4 regions of the Streptomyces sp. NPDC008137 genome follow, and region 4 is predicted to be linked to each of the others. Evidence: riboswitches for the same ligand, from Rfam matches in the RefSeq annotation. Region 4 holds a riboswitch; each other region holds the start of a gene.
What was found. Region 4 has a riboswitch for cobalamin ahead of ACFZBT_RS28075 (energy-coupling factor ABC transporter permease). Riboswitches for the same ligand answer to the same signal wherever they lie in the genome.

Region 1: linked by a shared signal. The riboswitch ahead of ACFZBT_RS25810 (ABC transporter substrate-binding protein) and the one ahead of ACFZBT_RS28075 (energy-coupling factor ABC transporter permease) in region 4 are both predicted to bind cobalamin.
Region 2: linked by a shared signal. The riboswitch ahead of ACFZBT_RS03590 ((2Fe-2S) ferredoxin domain-containing protein) and the one ahead of ACFZBT_RS28075 (energy-coupling factor ABC transporter permease) in region 4 are both predicted to bind cobalamin.
Region 3: linked by a shared signal. The riboswitch ahead of ACFZBT_RS30885 (ribonucleoside-diphosphate reductase subunit alpha) and the one ahead of ACFZBT_RS28075 (energy-coupling factor ABC transporter permease) in region 4 are both predicted to bind cobalamin.

Annotation. Positions count from the first base shown of each region.
Region 1 is NZ_JBIBHN010000018.1:93,728-98,957, reverse strand. Features, by position in the region: gene ACFZBT_RS25825 (metalloregulator ArsR/SmtB family transcription factor) at 1-135, shown strand, start outside; gene ACFZBT_RS25820 (4-hydroxybenzoate 3-monooxygenase) at 137-1,360, opposite strand; gene ACFZBT_RS25815 (CoA-binding protein) at 1,397-1,804, opposite strand; cobalamin riboswitch at 1,886-2,076, shown strand; gene ACFZBT_RS25810 (ABC transporter substrate-binding protein) at 2,203-3,162, shown strand; gene ACFZBT_RS25805 (iron chelate uptake ABC transporter family permease subunit) at 3,207-4,172, shown strand; gene ACFZBT_RS25800 (ATP-binding cassette domain-containing protein) at 4,169-4,984, shown strand; gene ACFZBT_RS25795 (hypothetical protein) at 5,097-5,230, shown strand, end outside.
Region 2 is NZ_JBIBHN010000002.1:53,701-58,930, reverse strand. Features, by position in the region: gene ACFZBT_RS03605 (Fe(3+)-hydroxamate ABC transporter permease FhuB) at 1-1,144, shown strand, start outside; gene ACFZBT_RS03600 (amino acid permease) at 1,226-2,725, shown strand; gene ACFZBT_RS03595 (universal stress protein) at 2,728-3,153, shown strand; gene ACFZBT_RS03590 ((2Fe-2S) ferredoxin domain-containing protein) at 3,167-3,538, opposite strand; cobalamin riboswitch at 3,584-3,710, opposite strand; gene ACFZBT_RS03585 (IucA/IucC family protein) at 3,752-5,230, opposite strand.
Region 3 is NZ_JBIBHN010000026.1:41,184-46,413, forward strand. Features, by position in the region: gene ACFZBT_RS30880 (ATP-binding protein) at 1-1,634, opposite strand, end outside; cobalamin riboswitch at 1,825-1,968, shown strand; gene ACFZBT_RS30885 (ribonucleoside-diphosphate reductase subunit alpha) at 2,092-4,467, shown strand; gene ACFZBT_RS30890 (ribonucleotide-diphosphate reductase subunit beta) at 4,467-5,230, shown strand, end outside.
Region 4 is NZ_JBIBHN010000021.1:85,598-90,827, reverse strand. Features, by position in the region: gene ACFZBT_RS28090 (ABC transporter permease subunit) at 1-944, shown strand, start outside; gene ACFZBT_RS28085 (MFS transporter) at 941-2,239, shown strand; gene ACFZBT_RS28080 (protein kinase) at 2,484-3,896, shown strand; cobalamin riboswitch at 3,953-4,163, shown strand; gene ACFZBT_RS28075 (energy-coupling factor ABC transporter permease) at 4,193-4,894, shown strand; gene ACFZBT_RS28070 (energy-coupling factor ABC transporter substrate-binding protein) at 4,891-5,230, shown strand, end outside.

The DNA.
Region 1 (5,230 bases), on a different contig from region 4:
GCGGGCCTGGTGAACACACGTAAAGACGGGCGCCGGGTGATCTACTCACTCAGCGACGGCCATCTGCGCCGACTGGTGGACGAGGCGCTGAACGTGGCCGACCACCGGCTCAGCGACCGTCCCCCGCACGAATGAGTCAGTACCGCGCCGCCGTCCCCAGGTATTGCTCGGCGAAGGCCGCGGCCGCCACGGGCGAGGTGAACAGGCGGCGCAGCCGGGCGAGCGCGGTGCCCGCGCGGAAGGGGTCGCCCGCCGCCGTTCCGTGGTACACCTCGGAAAGCCACTGCGAGAACTCCTGGTAGTCCCACACGCGCCGCAGGCAGGACTGCCCGTAACCGGCCAGACCGCTCTCGTCGCCCGTGGTCAGGCGGGCCACCAGGGCGTCGCCGAGCAGGAAGGCGTCGTGCAGGGCGAGGTTCATGCCCTTGGCCGCGATGGGGGCGACCAGATGCGCCGCGTCGCCCGCGAGGTGGAGCCGGCCGTGCACCATCGGCTCGACCACGTAGTCGTGCATGTCCAGCACGCGCTTCTCGATCAGCCGCCCCTCCGTCAGCGGCGGCACACCGGCCGCCCCGAGCCGCTGCCGCAGCTCCGCCCAGACCCGCTCGTGCGGCCAGTTCTCCGGGTCGTCGCCCGGCGGGCACTGGAGGTAGTAGCGGGTCACCTCCGGGCTGCGGGGCATCTGGCCCGCGAAGCCGTTCTCGTGACAGCCGAACAGGACGCAGTCGGCGGACGGCGGGGCCTCGGCGAGCAGCGCCAGCCAGCCGATGCCGTAGTCGTGCCGCGCGATCCGGACCCGCTCGGGCGGCAGTGAGGCCCGCGTCACCCCGCGCGCCCCGTCGCAGCCGGCCACGAAGTCGCAGTCCACGACGTGCCGTTCACCCGTCTCCGGGCACGTGTACGACACGGAGGGCCGGTCGGTGTCGAGGTCGTGCAGCTCCACGTCCCGGACCCCGAAGCGGATCTCCCCGCCGCGCACGTCGGCGTACTCGCGCACCAGGTCCGTCACCAGCAACGGCTGCGGGTAGACGAAGTGGTGACTGCCCGTCATATCGCCGTAGTGGAACCGGTACCGCTCCCCCTCGAAGCGGAACTCGCACGCGGTGTGCAGCTCCGCGCGGTCCAGCAGGTTCCGGGCGAGGCCCCGCTTCTCCAGGCCGCGTACGGCCCACTCCTCGATGACCCCGGCCCGGGGCCGCTGTTCGATGAACTCCCGGGTCTCGGTCTCCAGCACCAGGCAGTCCACGGAGGCGGCCCGCAGGATGTTGCCGACGGTCAGCCCGGCGGGACCGGCGCCCACGACGACGACCGGGAAACGTCCGGGGGAGCCTGTGTCCGCGGGCGGCAAGGCGTGGGTCATGCGCTCATTATGGAGGGGGCGCGACGGGCGTGACCCTCACCCGACCCGCGGGATCTCGATCGCCGGGCAGCGGTCCATCACCATCTCCAGGCCGGCGGCCCGGGTGCGGTCGTACGCCGCCGCGTCGACGACGCCGAGCTGGAACCACACCGCCCCCGCGCCCTTGGCGACCGCCTCGTCCGCGACCGCTCCGGCGAGGTCGCTGTTCACGAACACGTCCACCACGTCCACGTCGAAGGGGATGTCCGCCAGACTCGCGTACCCCTGCTCGCCGTGCACGGTCTCCGCCTTGGGGTGCACGGGCACGACACGCTTGCCGTACCGCTGGAGCACGGCGGCGACGCCGTACGCCGCGCGCTGCCGGTTCGACGACAGGCCCACCACGGCCCAGGTGTCGCCGAGCTCGGTGAGGATCCTGCGGACCGTTGCGTCGTCGCCGTACACCGGCGGCCTCCTCGGGAGTCGCGGAAGAGCTGCTGTCCGGGCAACGACGCGGGGCGCGCGGTGATTCCCCGATGCCCGCCGTGATAGCTTGCCGAGGCCAGTCGAACCCATGTACGTGGGTCAGGGAATCCGGTGCGAATCCGGAACTGACGCGCAGCGGTGAGGGGGACGGGCGGGGTCTCGGCCACTGAACGGCACGCATGGCGTTCGGGAAGGCGCCCCGCACCGGGTGAACCCGAGTCCGAAGACCTGCTGGCGGCCCCCGCGGCCGGCCGGCGGTGGGGGAGCACCGTACGACCGGGCTCCGCGATCGGGCCCTCGACGTCTGAGGACTGGTTTCCTTGCCCCTCGCCCGACCCGCCCGTGCCGCCGTCCTGCTCGCGGCCTGCTCCCTGCTCATGACCGGCTGCGGGGACTCGAAGCCCACCACCACGAAGGCCGCCGTCACGCTCGACAACTGCGGCCGGAAGGTTCGAGTCGACAAGGCGCCCAAGCACGCCGTCTCCCTCAACCAGGGCACCACCGAGATCCTGCTCTCCCTCCGTCTCGCCGACCGGATAGCGGGCACGGCCACCTGGACCGACCCCGTGATGAAGGGGCTGGAGAGGGCCAACGCCAAGGTGCCGCGCATCGCCGAGAACAACCCCTCCTTCGAACGGGTCCTGGACTCCGAGCCCGACTTCGTCGCCGCGTCCTTCGTCTCCACCCTCGGCAAGGGCGGCGTCGCCACCCGCGAGCAGTTCGAGAAGCTCGGCGTGCCCACGTATGTCTCCCCGTCCGACTGCGCCGGCAAGGACAACTCGGGCGGCGGCGACGGCAAGCGCGACAAGCCGCTGGACATCGACGCCGTCTACGGCGAGGTGCGGGACCTCGCGACCGTGTTCGGAGTGAAGGACCGCGGCGACAAGCTCGTGGCCTCCCTCCAGCAGCGGATGAAGAAGGCCACGCGGGGCGTCGACGCCTCCGACGTCTCCCTGATGTACTGGTTCGCCAACTCCGAATCGCCCTACCTGGCCGGCTGCTGCGGAGCGCCCGGCATCTTGACCCGCGCCCTCGGTGCCAAGAACGTCTTCGACGACACGCACGAGGAGTGGCCGCAGGTCAACTGGGAGACGGTCGCCGACCGCAACCCCGACGTCCTCGTCATCGGCGATCTGACCCGCGACTCGGAGACCGCCGAGTCGGCGAAGCGCAAGATCGCCTTCCTGGAGTCCAATCCGGCCACCAAGAACATGGACGCAGTCAAGAACAAGCGGTACGTGCTGCTCAGCGGGCAGGCCATGAACCCGACCATCCGCACGGTCGAGGGTGTGGAGAAGGTCGCGGCCGGACTGCGTGAGTTCGGGCTCGTGAAGTGACCGTGCGCGGACCGGCGCTCGGTGTCGCGGGCGCCCTGCTGCTGATGGTCTCCGTGGCCCTGGCGATCACCATCGGACCGGCCGACATCCGGGTCGGGGACGTCTGGTCCGTCGTCGCCTCCCACCTCGGGATGGGCAGCTCCGACCTGACGCCGATCCGGGACGGCATCGTCTGGCAGCTGCGGCTGCCGCGCACCCTGCTCGCGGCCGTGTGCGGGGCCGGCCTCGCCGTGTGCGGGGCCGTGATGCAGTCGCTGCTGCGCAACCCCCTCGCCGACCCGTTCGTGCTCGGGGTGTCCTCGGGCGCCTCCACCGGCGCGGTCGTCATCGTCGTGCTGGGCGTGGGCGGCGGTGTCGTCTCGGTGTCCGCCGGCGCGTTCCTCGGCGCACTGGTCTCCTTCGCGCTGGTCCTGCTGCTCAGCCACACCCTCGGCGACACCACCGACCGGGTCGTCCTCGCGGGCGTCGCCGCCATGCAGCTCTTCTCCGCCCTCACCTCCTTCGTGGTGCTGACCGCCGCCGACGCCGAGACGACCCGGGGCGTGCTGTTCTGGCTCCTGGGCTCGCTCGGCGGGGCCGGCTGGACCGACGTGTGGCTGTGCTTCGCCGTCCTGGCCGTGGCGCTGGTGGTGTGCCTGTCGTACGCCCGTACGCTCGACGCCTTCGCCTTCGGGCAGGACGCGGCGGCCGCGCTCGGGGTGTCGGTGGCCCGCACCCGCCTGGTGCTGCTGTGCGTCACCGCCCTGCTCACGGCCGCCCTGGTCAGCTCGGCCGGGGCGATCGGCTTCGTCGGGCTGGTCCTGCCGCACGCCGCCCGGGCCCTGGCCGGACCCGGGCACGCCCGGCTGCTGCCGGTCACCGCCCTCGCCGGCGCGGTGTTCCTGGTCTGGGTCGACACCCTGGCCCGGACGGTCCTGGATCCGCAGGAGGTGCCCGTGGGGGTCGTGACATCGCTGATCGGGGTGCCGGCGTTCGTGGCGGTGCTCTACCGGACGCGGAGGGTGCGGTGACCGGGACACACGTCAGCGAGACGGAAACGCCGGTGCGGGCTGCCGGGCTCCGGGCGGACCGGGTCAGCCGCCGTACCGACGGGCGCCTCATCCTCGACGGCGTCGTCCTCGCGCCCGAACCCGGCTCCACCGTCGGAGTCCTCGGCCCCAACGGCTCCGGCAAGTCCACACTGCTGCGGCTGCTCGCCGGGCTGCTCACACCCACCGCCGGAATCGTCACCCTCGACGGCACCCCGCTGGGCGATCTGCCCCGCCGTACCGTCGCCCGCCGCCTCGCCACGGTCGAGCAACAGGCCGACACCCAGGTCGAGCTGACGGTGCTGGACGTCGTACGGCTGGGCCGGATCCCGCACCGCCGGGCCTGGACACCCGCCTCGGCGGACGACGAGCGGGCGATCCACGCCGCCCTGGAGCGCACCGGCCTCGCCGCCCGGGCCTGCCAGCCCTGGCACACCCTCTCGGGCGGCGAACGCCAGCGGGTGCAGATCGCCCGCGCGCTCGCGCAGGAACCCCGGGAGCTCCTCCTGGACGAGCCCACCAACCACCTCGACATCCACCACCAGCTGGACCTGCTCGCCCTGGTGACCGGCCTGCCGGTCACCACCGTCGTCGCGCTGCACGACCTCAACCTCGCGGCGATGTACTGCGACCGGGTCGTCGTCCTGCGCGGGGGGACGGTCGTCGCGGGCGGCGCCCCGGGGGACGTCCTGACCGAAGAGCTCATCGCGGAGGTGTACGGGGTGCGGGCCGCCGTCAGCCGTGAAGGGCCCGAACAGCGGCCTCACGTGCGGTTCCTGGGCACGCTGGCCTGAGGCCGTTCGGCCCGCGTGGCGGGCACGCCATTGGTGGGGCGATTCCCGCCACGGTGGCCGGAAATCGCCAAACCTGCCTGCGTGTGCCCGCCCGCACGCCTACGCTCGGCTCGTGCTGCGCATCATCGACGCCCGTACCGGCGAGCCGGTCGACGCCGCCCCGGCCCGCCGGGGCCTGACGCGTGTCGAGGTGCACGCGCCCGGCTCCGACACCACGAACCTGCGGGTGCTGCTCGTCGCGGACCT
Region 2 (5,230 bases), on a different contig from region 4:
GGACGTGCTGCTGCGGGCCCTGGTCCCGGCGGACCGGGCGGTCGCCGTGCCCACCGGCATCGTCACCAGCCTGGTCGGTGCCGTGTTCCTGGTGGTGACCGCCCTGCGGCTGCGGGACACGGCCGGGGCCGACGCGCCGGACCGGCTGCGCATCCCCAGCCGGACGGCGTTCCTGGTCACGGTGGGCGCCCTGGCCGCCGTGGTCGTGGGTGTCACGCTGGCCGGTGTCCTGCTCGGCGACAGCAAGCTCCTGCTCGGCGATGTCGCGAACTGGGCGCAGGGGCGGGCCGGTCAGGCCGTCTCCTTCGTGCTGGACACCCGGGTGCCGCGGGTGCTCGCGGCCCTGTGCGCGGGCGCCGCGCTCGCCCTGGCCGGGACGCTCGTGCAGGCCGTGACCCGCAACCCGCTGGCGGAGCCGGGGGTTCTGGGTGTCTCCGGCGGCGGCGCGCTGGGCGCCGTGCTGCTGGTGACGACCGTGCCCACCGCCGGTTCGTGGGGCCTCGCGGGTGCCGCGTTCGGGGGCGCCGCGCTGTCCTCCGCCATCGTCTTCGGGCTCGCGGCCCGGGGCGGCTACCGGCAGAACCGGCTGGTCCTCGTCGGGATCGGCATGGCCGCCGGCTCCACGGCCCTGATCAGTCTGCTCATCGTGCTCACCGACCCGTTCAACGCCACGAAGGCGCTGACCTGGCTGTCCGGTTCGACGTACGGGCGGACCATGCCGGACGTCGTGCCCGTCGCGCTCGTGCTGGCACTGGGCCTGGCCGTCGCGGTCGCGCGCCGCACCGAGCTGGATCTCGTCTCCCTGGACGAGGACACCCCACGGCTGCTCGGCCTCGGGCTGCCCCGGGCCAGGCTCGGCTTCCTGGTGGTGAGCGTCCTGCTCGCCGCGACGGCCGTCGCCTCGGCCGGGACCATCGGCTTCGTGGGTCTCGTGGCGCCGCACGCGGCGCGTGCCCTCGTGGGTCGGCGGCATGTACGGGTGGTGCCGGTCGCCGTCCTGCTCGGCGCCGCGCTCGTCTGTACGGCGGATCTGCTCGGACGGACCGTCATCGCCCCGGCCCAGCTGGGCGCCGGACTGATGACGGCGGTGATCGGCACTCCGTACTTCCTGCGTCTGCTGGTGCGGAGCCGCAAAGCGACATAAATCTCCTAAAAGGCCGTCAATCGCCAAAATGCCTCGCGCCTGCCTGTTGTATGGATCCACGCACAACGGGAGTGAGGGAGCATGGCCAAGGACATCACGGACGCGGGCCCGCCACCGTCCGCGAGCCTGAAGCCCAATGCGATCGGGTTCCTCGACGCGCTGGTCATCGGGCTCAACGCGACCTCGCCGGCGTACTCGGTGGCGGCGGTCATCGGCCCGATCGTCGCCCTGGTGGGCATCTACGCCCCCGGGGTGATGATCGCCTCGTTCGTGCCGATGCTGCTGATCGCGTCGGCGTTCTACTACCTCAACAAGGTCGACCAGGACTGCGGCACGACCTTCTCCTGGGTCACCCGGGCCATGGGGCCGTGGGCGGGCTGGCTCGGCGGCTGGGCCATCGCGATGACGGGCGTCCTGGTCGTCGGTTCGCTGGCGGATGTCGCCGTGACCTTCTTCCTGCTCGCCGTGGGCCTGGACAGCTGGGCGGACAACGACGTCGTGCGCCAAGTGCTCACCGTGCTGCTCATCGTGGTGATGACGGCCATCTGTGTGATCGGCATCGATGTATCGGCCAAGGTGCAGAACGTCCTCATCCTGGCGCAGGTCGTCTGCCTGCTCGCCTTCGCCGTGGTGGCGCTGTACCGCGTCTACGCCGACACCGGAACCCTCGACGCCATCGATCCGGAGTTCAGCTGGCTCGACCCCTTCGGGGCGGGCGGGGCGTCCCTGACCGGCGCCCTGCTGCTGGGCGTGTTCATCTACTGGGGGTGGGAGTCGGCGGTCAACCTCACCGAGGAGACCGAGGACTCCGCCACCGCCCCCGGCAAGGCGGCCATCTGGTCGACGGTGCTGCTGCTGGTGACCTACCTCGCCGTCGCCTTCGCGGTCGTCGCCTACGCGGGCACGGACTACCTCGCCGAGAACGCCGCCGAGGAGGAGTTCATCTTCGCGCTGCTCGCCGAAGAGGCGATGGGCGGCTGGGACTGGGTCGTGCTGCTGGCGGTGTCGACATCGGCGCTGGCGTCCACGCAGACGACGATCATCCCGGCGTCCCGCACCGGACTGTCCATGGCCCGCCGGTACGCCCTGCCGAAGCATTTCGGGCACATCAGCCCCCGGTTCCGCACCCCGGACGTGAGCACCTGGTGGGTCGCCGGCATCGCCATCGTCTGGTACCTCGTCCTGTATCACGCCAGCGAGAACGCCCTCTTCGACTCCCTGACGGCGCTCTCCCTGCTGATCGCGTTCTACTACGCGCTCACCGGCCTCGCCTGCGCGGTCTACTACCGGCGCGAGCTGACCAGGAGCGTGAGGGACTTCCTCCTGATCGGCCTCGGCCCGCTGATCGGCGCCGGGCTGCTGGCGTGGCTGCTGGTGGAGTCGGTCCAGGACATGGCCGACCCGGCCAACTCCTACACCGGCAGCTCCTGGTTGGGGCTCGGTCCGCCGCTCGTCATCGGCATCGGCGTCGCCCTCGCGGGCGTGATCATCATGGTCGTCTGGCGGCTGACGGCCCCCGCGTTCTGGTCGGAACGCCCGAGCACGGTCGACCCCGATCTCGTCCACGGCAAGGAGTCCTGAAGATGTCGGTGGTCCTCGGCTACGACGAGTCCCCGGGTGCCCTGCGCGCGCTGCGGGTCGCGATCGAGGTGGCGGCGGCGTACGGCGAGCCCCTGGTGATCGTCTACGGCGCCGCGGCCCCCGGCGTCACGGGCGAGGAGTTCGGCGCCCATCAGAAGGCCGTCCGCGAGGCCGGCACCACCGTGCTCGGTCACGCGGTCCGGGTCGCCGACGAGGCCGGTGTGCCCAGCACGGTCGAACTCATCGACGAGCGGCCCGCGCAGGCGCTGATCGACGCCGCGGCACGCCATGACGCCAGGGTGATCGTGGTGGGCACGTGGGGCGAGAGCCCGGTGCGCGGGGCCCTGCTGGGCTCGACGCCCCACAAGCTGCTGCACCTGTCGAACGTCCCGGTCCTGTGCGTGCCGGCCGAGGAACAGGAGTCCTGAGAGCCGGGCCTGGTCAGGAGCTGCCCGCGCGCCGTTTCGCGAGCGGGCTGAAGGCGTACAGGCCGAGGATCTCGGGCAGGGGCGCGACACCGGGGCCGCCCTCGCGGACCCAGGAGACGACGTCCTCGGTCGCGGCCGGGTCGTTGACCAGCCCGAGCCACACCGGCCGGGCCCCGGCGGCCCGGCCCGCGGCGGACGGCTGTACGACGATGACGTTGGCCTGGTCGCAGACGTCGAGGCACTCGGAGACCCGTACGGGCGCCGCCTCGCGCAGCCGCTCGGTCTGTGCCGTGTGATCGACGCCGGTCACCTTGCCGGTGCCGCAGCAGCAGTCCCGGCAGACGACGACGCGGCACGGAACCCCTCCGGCCGGGGTTGCGGACATGCCGCACCTGTCCTCTCTCCGGGGAGATCCGCCCCGGTGGTTCGTGGAGGAGGCGACCGCGTGAGTCTCCTGGCTCCCGGCCGATGCCGGTCACAGTGGCGGGACCGCGCCGGATTCACACCGGCTTCCTCGTTCCGCCGTCGCCATGTCGCCGGCCATCATTCCATGCGGCCGGTGCGGTCACCGCACAGCACGGACGGGCGCTCCCCCAGGTCACGTTCCTTCCCTGAGCGGGTTGGGCAGCGGCAGATAGCGGGCGTCGGCGCCGTCCGCGCCCGTCCAGCGCAGCAGGAGGTTCGTCTTGGCGGGGAGGGTGGGCGAGGTGAGCAGGGCGGGGATCTCGGGCAGGTCGTGGCGGGCGAGTTCGCGGCGGGCGGCGGGCCAGGGGTCGAAGCCGGGGTGGCGTTCGACGAGGGCACCGGCGATCTCGGTGAGGTGGTTGACGACCAGGCAGTACACCAGCCGCTCCCAGCCGGCCTCGCGGGAGACGTCCGGGAGCAGTTTCACGCCCTCGGCGTCCCGGTACAGCGCCTGCACGGGCATGCCGTCGGCGTCCACGGCGATCACGGTGTTCTGCAGATGAGCCTCGATGACGACGCCGTGCCGGGCGAAGGCCTCCAGGGCCGGGGGCACCACCCGCGCCAGATACGCCGTCCACCACGCCCCGGGGTCGGCGGCGCGGTCGAGCGGGCTGCCGTCGAAGCCCTCGACGAGTCCGGCGGCGAGCAGCGGGGTCGCGCCGGGCACCAGGTGGCCGGCGAAGCCGTCGCGGACGAGGACGGCCAAGGCCTCGAAGGCGAAGCCGGCGGTGCGGTAGCCGCGGTCGCCGAGCCAGGCCGGGGGGCCGTCGAGCGTGCCGGAGTCGTCGAAGGCGGCGCACACGGCCGCGTCGGTGCGGCGCAGGGCGAGCAGGTCGTGGCGCCACAGCCGGCGGATGTCGTTGGTGATGCGCACGTCCAGGCTGAACTTCAGGAAGAGGTCCCGCTCGGGTGCGTAGAGCGTGCGGATCGCGGCCGTCGGCCAGGTGTCGAAGGCGGTCGTGCCCAGCCGGACCAGCCTCCCGTCTGCGAAGGCGGCGGCGAGCTCCGCGCTCGCCAGGTCGAGCTGCCAGGGGTGGGCCGGGAGCAGCCGGTAGCCGGGCGGGGCGGTGCCGAGGGCGTCGAGGGCCGAGGTGTCGCCCTCCTCGACGACGCAGTCCTCGCGCAGCCCGAGCAGAACCAGCGGGAAACGGGCGTACGCCTCGGGCGCGTACGGCAGCCAGCCCGCGGCCGGGCCGCCGCCGCGCGCCTTGGGGGCCGGGTGGTGGGTGTGGCCGGTGAGGAGGCACTGCTCGGAGCGCAGGTAGGGGTCGTCGGGCGGGGTCGCGCGGTCGCGGGCCTCCAGCAGGGCGGCCACGGCCTCCCTGCTGTCGATCATCTCGGCGGGCAGTTCGTGGTTGGACAGGCCGGTGTGCCGGCGCAGTTCCTCGGCGACGAGCTTGACCAGCTCGGTGTGGCCGACACGCTGCCAGCCGTCCGGCCCCTCGACCTCGGGTTCGGCGGGCCGGCGCGTCCCGCGCACCCGCAGCAGACGGTCCCCGCCGGGCAGGCGGTAGACCCGGTGCTCGCCCTCCCGCCGCTGAGGCCGGGCCACCTCCCGCAGCAGGCAGTTCAGCAGCGGCACGGCGGCGTACGCGTCGGCGGACGGGGGCAT
Region 3 (5,230 bases), on a different contig from region 4:
AAGTAGGCCTGCAGGATGCTGTGCGGGAAGCGCGCCTTCGTCTCGGAGCTCTCCAACAGCCCGAGCTTGTCCGCGTTGCCCACCAGACGGGCGAGCACGGCGTGGCACTGCGCCATGTTCCCCATCTGCAGCCGCCTCGCCTCCTCGTCGCCGAGCCTGGCGCGGAGCGCTGCCCAGATCCGTTCCCGGTGCCACTCGGAGAAGGCCTCCCCGTTGTCGCCGTACCGGTCGGTGCCAGGCACCCTGACCCACAGAGGCCCACCGGGCTGGACGTCCGGGCCGAGCAACTCCGCGAAGTCCACTTCCAGCTTGTCTTGAAGCAGTCCCACGCAGGCCAGAGCGGAGACCACCGCAAGGGTGTCCCGGCGCTCCTGCGGGGTCAGCGCGACGTCCTCACGCAGCCGGCCCTCGTGCAAGGCACGGCCCCAGGTGTCCAACAGCCACAACCGAAGCGTGCTCCGGTCCCGGCTGCGTGTGTTCAGACGCTTCGGGTCGTCGGTCGGACGGTCCCGTTCCAGGGCGCCGTGCCGGTGCAGTTCACGGGCGATCTGCAGATAGACGGGCGATTCGGTCACCTCGGCCGTCTCCACGATCCAGTCCACGCGGCGCTCGTCCGTCTCCGGTACGGAGTCTTTGACGAATTGCAGCGCCTCCTCCTCGCTCAGCGGTTCCAGCTCCACGATCGCCGCGGGCGTGGTGTCCAGAGGACTGTGCGGCCGGGAGGCGATGACCACCGGCAGCCGCTCCTCATAGGCGCGTTCGATGGCACAGCGGATGATGTTGTCCCGGTTCTGCTGAACACCGCCGTCGAGAAGAGCCTCTTCGAGTCCGTCGGCGATGACGACCAGCTTGTCGTCGGCAAGCAGTTGCTGCCAGACCCGATCGGTCTTGGTGCGGGCCAGAATGCCCTGCGGCGCCACCTCGGCGAAACGCTGCTTGGCCATGCGCTCGAAGTTCAGATCGGTCCCGCCGTCGGCGTCCCGCAGCCGGATCGGCACGGGCACGGCACGCTCCTGGGCCAGTAGTTCGGTGAGCCGCACAAGGACGGCGGTCTTCCCCGTGCCGACACCGCCCACGAGCAGATAGGGCCGACGAGTGCCGCGCTCCCTCAGCCGTTGGGCGATGACCTGCGCGAGCTCCTCGCGACCCACGATCTCGGTGGAGTCCTGCCCGGCCGTGAGCACGAGCTTGTGCGGGTCCCTGCGCGCCTTCACGAGGTATCGCCGTTTGTTCCAGCTGTACCACCAGAACATGAAGAGCGCGGCGGCGACCGAAGCGGTGAGGACCGGACCGATGAAACGGAGCAGGGCGTCGAGCCCCGGCTCCTTCTGCCATCTCTCGACCGTGGTCTGCTGGTCGGTGACCAGCATGTGTACGCCGGCCCCGATCCAGCCGAAGACCACGAGGGCGCCGACCGCCCAGACCATCCGGAGCACGTTGGTGTAGGAGAACCACCTGCGCCACTTCCTGGGCCGGGTGGTGCCGCGGCGGGCCTCGAGACGGATGGTCAGGCTGTGCCAGTGGCCGACGACGACGCGACTGGTCCGTCTCGCCGCCCGTCGCAGATCCAGCGTGGCCATCGGCGCGTTGCGCGGCCGCTCCTTGCCCGGTGTGCGACGGACGACCCTCGTCATGTGAGTACTCCCTCCGAGGGCGATCTGCTTCCCAGTACGGAGGACCCGCGGACGTCGGCACCTACTTCCATGGAAGCACTCCCCGCACGCCGCGCAACCCGATGGGGAAACGCCGACAGGGCATCACTCTTCTCACCTGTCAGCTGACGCTCCGACACCAGCGCGACACAACATCTGGGGGTGCCACCCGTACCCGGCACAAGATGTATGCTCGTGCTCGCTGTCGTCGCAGGGGAATCCGGTGCGAATCCGGAACTGTCCCGCAACGGTGTACTTGTGCATGTTTCATGCACAAGCGTCAGTCCGAGGACCTGCCGACAGCGCACCCGGCCGTCCGGCCGGGGTGCCCTGACGTCCGGGCCTCGTGGAATGGGCCGGTGGACGCGACGCCGTGTGCGCTCGTGTGCTGCCCCCCCGCCCTGCGCGAGGCCCCTTGCCGAGCGAGGGAGAGCCCCACGTGACCATCGCGCCAGCCGAACCGGTCTCAGCTTCCGAAGAAGAGCACGACGGCCCCGGTGCCGCGCTGCTGCGGACCCTGACCGAGCTGACCGCCGATCTCCCCGACGCCGACCCCGGCCGGGTCGCCGCCGCCGCGCTGCGCGGCCGGTCCGCGCGGGCGGACGAGACGGAATTGCGCGAGCTCGCGACGGAGTCGGCCGCCGGCCTCATCTCCGAGGACCCCGCCTACTCCCGGCTGGCCGCACGGCTGCTGACGATCGGCATCCGTGAAGAGGCCGCCTCGCAGGGTGTCACGTCCTTCACCGAGTCCGTCGCGGTCGGCCACCGGGAGGGCCTGATCGCCGACCGGACCGCCGAGTTCGTGCGCCTGCACGCCGCCCGGCTGGACGCGCTGATCGACCGGGCCGCCGACGACCGCTTCGGCTACTTCGGCCTGCGGACCCTGCACAGCCGCTACCTGCTCCGCCACCCGATCACCCGCAAGGTCGTCGAGACGCCCCAGCACTTCATGCTGCGCGTCGCCGCCGGTCTCGCCGAAAACGACACGGCGCAGTCCGTCGACGAGGTCGCCGCGCTCTACGGGCTCATGAGCCGCCTCGACTACCTCCCCTCCTCCCCCACCCTCTTCAACTCCGGCACCCGGCACCCCCAGATGTCGTCCTGCTACCTCCTGGACTCCCCCCAGGACGAGCTGGACTCGATCTACGACCGGTACCACCAGGTGGCGCGGCTGTCGAAGCACGCGGGCGGCATCGGTCTCTCGTACTCCCGTATCCGTTCCCGCGGTTCGCTGATCCGGGGCACCAACGGCCACTCCAACGGCATCGTCCCGTTCCTGAAGACCCTCGACGCCTCGGTCGCCGCCGTGAACCAGGGCGGCCGCCGCAAGGGCGCGGCCGCGGTCTACCTGGAGACCTGGCACTCCGACATCGAGGAGTTCCTGGAGCTGCGCGACAACACCGGCGAGGACGCCCGCCGTACGCACAACCTGAACCTCGCGCACTGGGTGCCGGACGAGTTCATGCGGCGGGTCAACGCCGACGGGCAGTGGTCGCTGTTCTCCCCCTCGGACGTGCCCGAGCTGGTCGACCTGTTCGGCGAGGAGTTCGACGCCGCGTACCGGGCGGCCGAGGCGAAGGGCCTGGCGAAGAAGACCCTGCCGGCCCGTGAGCTGTACGGCCGCATGATGCGCGCCCTCGCGCAGACCGGCAACGGCTGGATGACGTTCAAGGACGCCGCCAACCGCACCGCCAACCAGACGGCCGAGCCGGGCCACGTCGTCCACTCCTCCAACCTCTGCACGGAGATCCTGGAGGTCACCAGCGACGGGGAGACGGCGGTCTGCAACCTGGGCTCGGTCAACCTCGGCGCCTTCGTCGACCAGACCCGCGGGGACATCGACTGGGAGCGGCTGGACGAGACCGTCCGCACCGCCGTGACCTTCCTCGACCGGGTCGTGGACATCAACTTCTACCCGACCGAGCAGGCGGGCCGCTCCAACGCCCGCTGGCGTCCGGTCGGCCTGGGGGCCATGGGTCTGCAGGACGTCTTCTTCAAGCTGCGCCTGCCCTTCGACTCGCCCGAGGCCAAGGCGCTCTCGACCCGTATCGCCGAGCGGATCATGCTCGCCGCGTACGAGGCCTCCGCCGGCCTGGCCGAGCGCAACGGCCCGCTGCCGGCCTGGGAGAAGACCCGTACGGCCAGGGGCGTGCTGCACCCCGACCACTACGACGTGGAGCTGACCTGGCCCGAGCGCTGGGCGGCCCTGCGCGAGCGCGTCGCCGCGACCGGCATGCGCAACTCCCTGCTCCTCGCCATCGCGCCCACGGCCACGATCGCCTCCATCGCGGGCGTGTACGAGTGCATCGAGCCGCAGGTGTCCAACCTGTTCAAGCGCGAGACGCTGTCGGGCGAGTTCCTCCAGGTCAACTCCTACCTGGTGGACGAGCTGAAGCGGCTCGGCGTGTGGGACGCCCGCAGCCGGGAGGCGCTGCGCGAGGCGAACGGCTCGGTGCAGGACTTCGCCTGGATCCCCGCGGACGTACGGGCGCTCTACCGCACGGCGTGGGAGGTCCCGCAGCGCGGCCTGATCGACATGGCGGCGGCCAGGACGCCGTTCCTGGACCAGTCCCAGTCCCTGAACCTCTTCATGGAGACGCCGACCATCGGCAAGCTCTCCTCGATGTACGCCTACGCCTGGAAGGCCGGGCTGAAGACGACGTACTACCTGCGCTCGCGCCCGGCGACCCGCATCGCCCGCGCCGCACAGGCCCAGGCGCAGCCCGAGAAGACCATCCCCGTCCAGCAGACCGCCGACCCCGACGCGGTCGCCTGCTCCCTGGAAAACCCCGAGTCCTGCGAGGCCTGCCAGTAATGACCACCCGTAACGCCAATCTCCTCGACCCGGGCTTCGAGCTGACCCTGCGCCCCATGCGCTACCCGGACTTCTACGAGCGCTACCGGGACGCCATCAAGAACACCTGGACCGTGGAGGAGGTCGACCTCCACTCGGACGTCGCCGACCTCGCGAAGCTGTCCGAGGGCGAGCAGCACATGATCGGCCGGCTGGTCGCGTTCTTCGCGACGGGCGACTCGATCGTCGCGAACAACCTGGTGCTGACGCTGTACAAGCACATCAACTCCCCGGAGGCGCGCCTGTACCTGTCGCGCCAGCTCTTCGAGGAGGCCGTGCACGTCCAGTTCTATCTGACGCTGCTCGACACCTACCTTCCCGACCCGGAGGACCGGGCGGCGGCCTTCGACGCGGTCGAGAACATCCCGTCCATCCGTGAGAAGGCCGAGTTCTGCTTCAAGTGGATCAACGAGGTCGAGAAGCTGGAGAGCCTGCAGACCCAGGCCGACCGGCGTCGCTTCCTGCTGAACCTGATCTGCTTCGCCGCGTGCATCGAGGGCCTGTTCTTCTACGGTGCCTTCGCCTACGTCTACTGGTTCCGCAGCCGCGGTCTGCTGCACGGCCTGGCCACCGGCACCAACTGGGTGTTCCGGGACGAGACGATGCACATGTCCTTCGCCTTCGACGTGGTCGACACCGTCCGCAAGGAGGAGCCGGAGCTCTTCGACGACCAGCTGGAGCAGCAGGTAACGGACATGCTGCGGGAGGCCGTCGAGGCCGAGCT
Region 4 (5,230 bases):
GGCTGCTCATCGGGCCCGCGCTGCGCGACGGCGCCCTGCACTCCCTGCACGCCACCGGCCCGTCCGGGCGCCGCGCCCTGCCCCTGCTGTACGCGGCGCTGCTCGCCGGCGTCATCGGCTTCGGCCTGCCCCGTGACGCGCTCGCCCTGGACACCCTGGCCCGGCTGCGGCCCCCCTCCCCGGCGCATCCGTTCGGGACGGACGCGCTCGGCCGGGACGTCCTCGCCCGGGTCTCCCACGGCGCGCTGACCACCCTCGGCATCGCCCTCGCGGTGAGCGCCGCCGCGCTCCTCGTGGGGCTGCTGCTGGGGCTGCTGCCGAGGCTGTCCGGGCCCCTGGTCGACACCGTCAGCGCCGTGCCGCCCGTCCTGGCCGGACTCCTCGTCGCCGGCGTCGCGGGCAGCGGGCCCTGGACACCGGCGTTCGCCGTGGGTGTCGTGGCCTGGTCCCCGCTGGCCGCCCACACGTCCGCCCTGCTGCGGCAGGAACGCGCGACCACGCATCTGGCCGCGACCCGGGCACTGGGCGCCGGCCGCTGGTATCTGCTCTGGCACGAACTGCTGCCCGCCGTGCTGTCGCCCGTGACACGGCACGCCCTGCTCCGGCTGCCCGGTATCGCGCTGAGCCTCGCCGCCCTCGGTTTCCTCGGCCTGGGCGCCCAGCCGCCGTCCCCCGAGTGGGGCCTGCTGCTCGCCGAGAACCAGCCGTACGCCGAACGCGCCCCGTGGGCCGTCCTCTTCCCCGCCGCCGTACTCGCCCTGCTGGGGGCGCTCGCGGTGACGGCCGCGGGCGGCGTACGGCTGCCCCGCCGGCGCCGGCGGCCCGAGGGCCCGGCTGGGCCGCCCGGGGAGGGGGTCGTGCCTCAGCGGCGGCGGAACAGCCCCGACGCCCTCCTGGCCCCCGTGTCCACCTCTGTGTCCACCTCACCGGTAGAAGAACGATGACCGACCCCGTATCCCGCGTGCCCGCCCGCCGGTCCGCCCGTGCGCCCAAGACTCCCCGCGAGAGCACCTGGCGGCTCTGGAAGGAGCTGTCGCCGCTGCTGCGGCTGCTGATCCTGACCCAGCTCGCCTTCAACGTCGGTTTCTACGCCGTCCTGCCGTTCCTCGCCGAGCACCTCGGCACCGCGATCGGCATGGCGGGCTGGCTGGTCGGGTTCGTGCTCGGGCTGCGCACCTTCAGCCAGCAGGGGCTGTTCGTGGTCGGCGGCTCGCTCGTCGACCGGTTCGGGGTGCGGCCCGTCGTGCTGGCCGGCTGTGTGCTGCGGATCGCCGGGTTCGCGTGGCTCGGGTACGCGGAGGCGAGCTGGGCCGTGATCGGCGCCGTGCTGGTGATCGGCTTCGCCGCCGCGCTGTTCTCTCCGGCCGTGGAGTCCGAGGTGGCCCGCCAGGCGGTGGTCTGGGAGGAGGAGGGACACGGCTCGCGCACGCGCCTCCTGGCCCTGTTCAGCGTCGCGGGCCAGGCCGGGGCCTTCGTCGGACCGCTGCTCGGCGCGTTGCTGCTCGCCGTCGACTTCCGCACCGCGTGCCTCGCCGGTGCGGCGGTCTTCGTGCTGGTCCTGGCCGGGCATCTGTGGCTGATGCCGCAGCACATCCCGGGCCGGGTCCGCACCCGGGAGCGGGGCGGGGCGCGCCTTCTGCTGCGCAACCGCCGGTTCCTGGCCCTGTGCGGCGCGTACGGCTCGTACCTGCTCGCCTACAACCAGCTGTACCTGGCCCTGCCGGACGAGGTGCAGCGCGCGGCGGGCTCCCAGGCGCCGCTTTCCTGGCTGTTCGCGCTGTCCTCGGTGCTGGTGGTGTTCGCCCAGCTGCCGGTGACCCGCTGGGCGGGCGACCGGCTGGACCTGCGCCGCTCCATGACGGCGGGGCTGCTGCTGATCGCGGCCGGTTTCGCGGTGGTGGCCGCGGCGCGCCCCGCCGGCTGGACGGGTGTCGCCGGGCTGCTGCCCGCCGCGGGCTTCGTCGTACTGCTCACCGTGGGCCAGATGCTGGTCGTCCCCGCCGCCCGCGCCTGGGTGCCCGACCTGGCGGAGGAGGGCCGGATCGGCCTCTACACGGGCGCGCTGTCCTCCGTCTCCGGCCTGATCGTCCTGGCCGGCAGCGCGGCCACCGGTTCCCTCCTCGACCTCGGCCTCCCGCCCGCCGTGCCCTGGCTGGCCCTCGCTGCCGTACCGGCCCTGACGGTGGCTCTGCTGCCGCGCCGGGAGGACCGGGCAGAGGCGGCGGACAAGGCGGCCTGATCAGGCCGGCCGCAACCGGCCGCGGCCCAGGGGCAACCGCGCGCATCGCGCATCACCCCGCCGGGCGACGTCTCCGCTCCCGGATTTCCGGGACCGTACCGGCCCTCGACACCGCCGCGGAGATCAGTGGTCACGCGGCGCCAGTATCCTGGGTCGGCTGCGCGTCACCCCGCCAACCCCCGCCTCAAAACGGGGAGTTCGGCCTGCGGCGACGTACCTTCCCATACGCATGAGACGAGGACGAGTGCTGCTAGCGGGCCGCTACCGGCTGGATGTTGAGATCGGGCGCGGTGGAATGGGAGAGGTCTGGCGCGCGTACGACGAGACGCTCGCCCGAGCCGTGGCGGTCAAGCTGCTGCTGCCCCAGGACACCGATGTCACGGCGGCCTCCCGGTTCCGTCTGGAGGCCCAGACCGCCGGGCGTCTCAACCACCCCCATCTGGTCGGTGTCCTGGACTTCGGCGAGTACGACAACCGGCTGTACCTCGTGATGGAGCTGGTCGAGGGCGACAGCCTCGCCGGGGTGCTGGCCGCGTCCGGCGCGCTGCCCGCCCAGCGGGTAGCCGAACTCGCCGCGCAGGCCGCCGCAGGGCTCGCCGCCGCGCACGCGCAGGGCATCGTCCACCGTGACATCAAGCCCGCCAACCTCCTGCTGGACGCCCACGGCACCCTGAAGATCGGCGACTTCGGCATCGCCCGCTTCCTCGACGACCCGGGGGCCGCGCTCACCGCCACCGGCCAGATCGTCGGCACCGGCCTCTACCTGGCGCCCGAACGCGCCCTGGGCCAGCCCGCCGGTCCGGCCTCCGACATGTACTCCCTGGGGTGTCTGCTCTACCAACTCCTCAGCGGTCGGCCGCCGTTCCAGGCCGACACCGCCGTCGCGCTCCTCCACCAGCACCTCGACTCCGTGCCCGTACCGCCCCGCGAGCTCGGTGTCGCCGGACTCCCGCCGGCGTTCGAGAACTACCTGCTCGGCCTGCTCGCCAAGCAGCCCGAGGACCGGCCCACCGCCCAGCGGACCGCCGAATGGTTCGCCGCCGGTGCCTGGCGGGGGCTGCCCGAGCCGCTGCCGGAGGCAGCGCCCCCGGTGACGTCCGCCGCACCGAGCCCGTATCCGGCCACCGAGACCCGCGACCCGGCCACGTACGCGCTGCCCGGCGCCCCCGGCCTGCGCACCAGCCGGACGCCCCAGGCCGGGCGGGCGCGCCGCGCCGCGCCCCGGGCCGCCCCCGACAACCGGCGCAGAGCGGCCGCGACGGTCGCCGCCGCGGCACTCTTCGCGGCCGCGATGCTCGCCGGCATGCTGTGGTTCTCCCCTGACAACACCGCGACGGAGGGCACGGAGCCCGACGCGTCGCCCTCCACGAGCAGCCCCGCCGCCGCACCGTCCGAGGGCTCCGCCTCGCCCCTCTCCTCCGCTCCGGCGGCGGACACGGACCCGGCGGCCACCGTTCCGGCCGCCGGCACAGTGGCCGATATCACCCCGTCCAGCACCACACCCCCTCCCCCGGCCCCCGCCGAAGCGACGCCCAGTCCCACGACTCCGGCGCGGGAGACGGCCGAGCCACCGCGAAAGGCGGACAAACCCCAGCAGGAGAAGCCCGGTCGGACCTGGGAAGACGGGGACGACGATGACGACGGGGGCGACGACTGAGCTGCCCTGCGCCGGTGTGCGAGCGGACGCCCCCTCGCGCGCCCCCTCGGGTGGCTTGTCATCGTCCTTATCTCGGCATTACTGTCACCACGCCTTGGTGAACGGGAAATCCGGTGTGATGCCGGTGCGGCCCTCGCCACTGTGAATCGGGAAGTCCGGCTCCGGCCCCTGGCAGGGGCAGCCACTGGGTCCTTGTGACCCGGGAAGGCGGAGTGCGGGCGGTGGTACCCGTAAGCCAGGAGACCGGCCAGGGCGCGTCAACCATCCACGAGGTGCTGGAGAGGGTCTGCTGAACCATGCACATAGCCGAGGGTTTTCTGCCACCCGCACACGCGGTCGCCTGGGGCGTCGCGTCGGCACCCTTCGTCGTCCACGGGGTCCGGTCGCTCACCCGTGAAGTGCGCGAGCACCCCGAGAGCACTCTGCTCCTCGGTGCCTCCGGTGCCTTCACGTTCGTCCTGTCCGCCCTGAAACTGCCGTCGGTCACCGGCAGTTGCTCCCACCCCACCGGCACGGGCCTGGGAGCCATCCTTTTCCGGCCACCCATCATGGCGGTGCTGGGCACCATCACCCTGCTGTTCCAGGCGCTGCTGCTCGCCCACGGCGGTCTGACCACGCTCGGCGCCAACGTCTTCTCCATGGCGATCGTGGGGCCCTGGGCCGGATACGCCGTGTACAAACTGCTGCGGCGCTTCGACGTGCCTTTGATGGTCGCGGTCTTCTTCGGGGCGTTCTTCGCCGACCTGTCCACGTACTGCGTCACCAGCGTGCAGCTGGCGCTCGCCTTCCCCGACCCGGGCAGCGGGTTCGTGGGCGCGCTCGGCAAGTTCGGCACCATCTTCGCCGTCACACAGATCCCGCTCGCGGTGAGCGAGGGCCTGCTGACGGTGCTCGTGATGCGGCTGCTGGTGCAGTCCAGCAAGGGCGAACTGACCCGGCTGGGTGTGCTCCTCACCAAGAAGCGGTCCGTGACCGAGACCGAGGCGGTGGCCCGATGAAGAAGAACACGAGGATCAACCTCCTGCTGCTGCTCGCCGTGGCGCTCCTCGCGGTGCTGCCGCTCGCCCTCGGCCTGGGCGACGACAAGGAGGAGCCGTTCGCGGGCGCCGACGCCCAGGCGGAGACGGCGATCACCGAGATCGACCCGGACTACAAGCCCTGGTTCTCGCCGCTGTACGAGCCGCCGTCGGGTGAGATCGAGTCGGCGCTTTTCGCCCTCCAGGCAGCGATCGGCGCCGGTGTCCTCGCCTACTACTTCGGCCTGCGCCGAGGCCGGCGGCAGGGTGAGCAGCAGGCCCTGGAGCGGGCCGCCGAGGAGTCCACGGCCGAAAGAG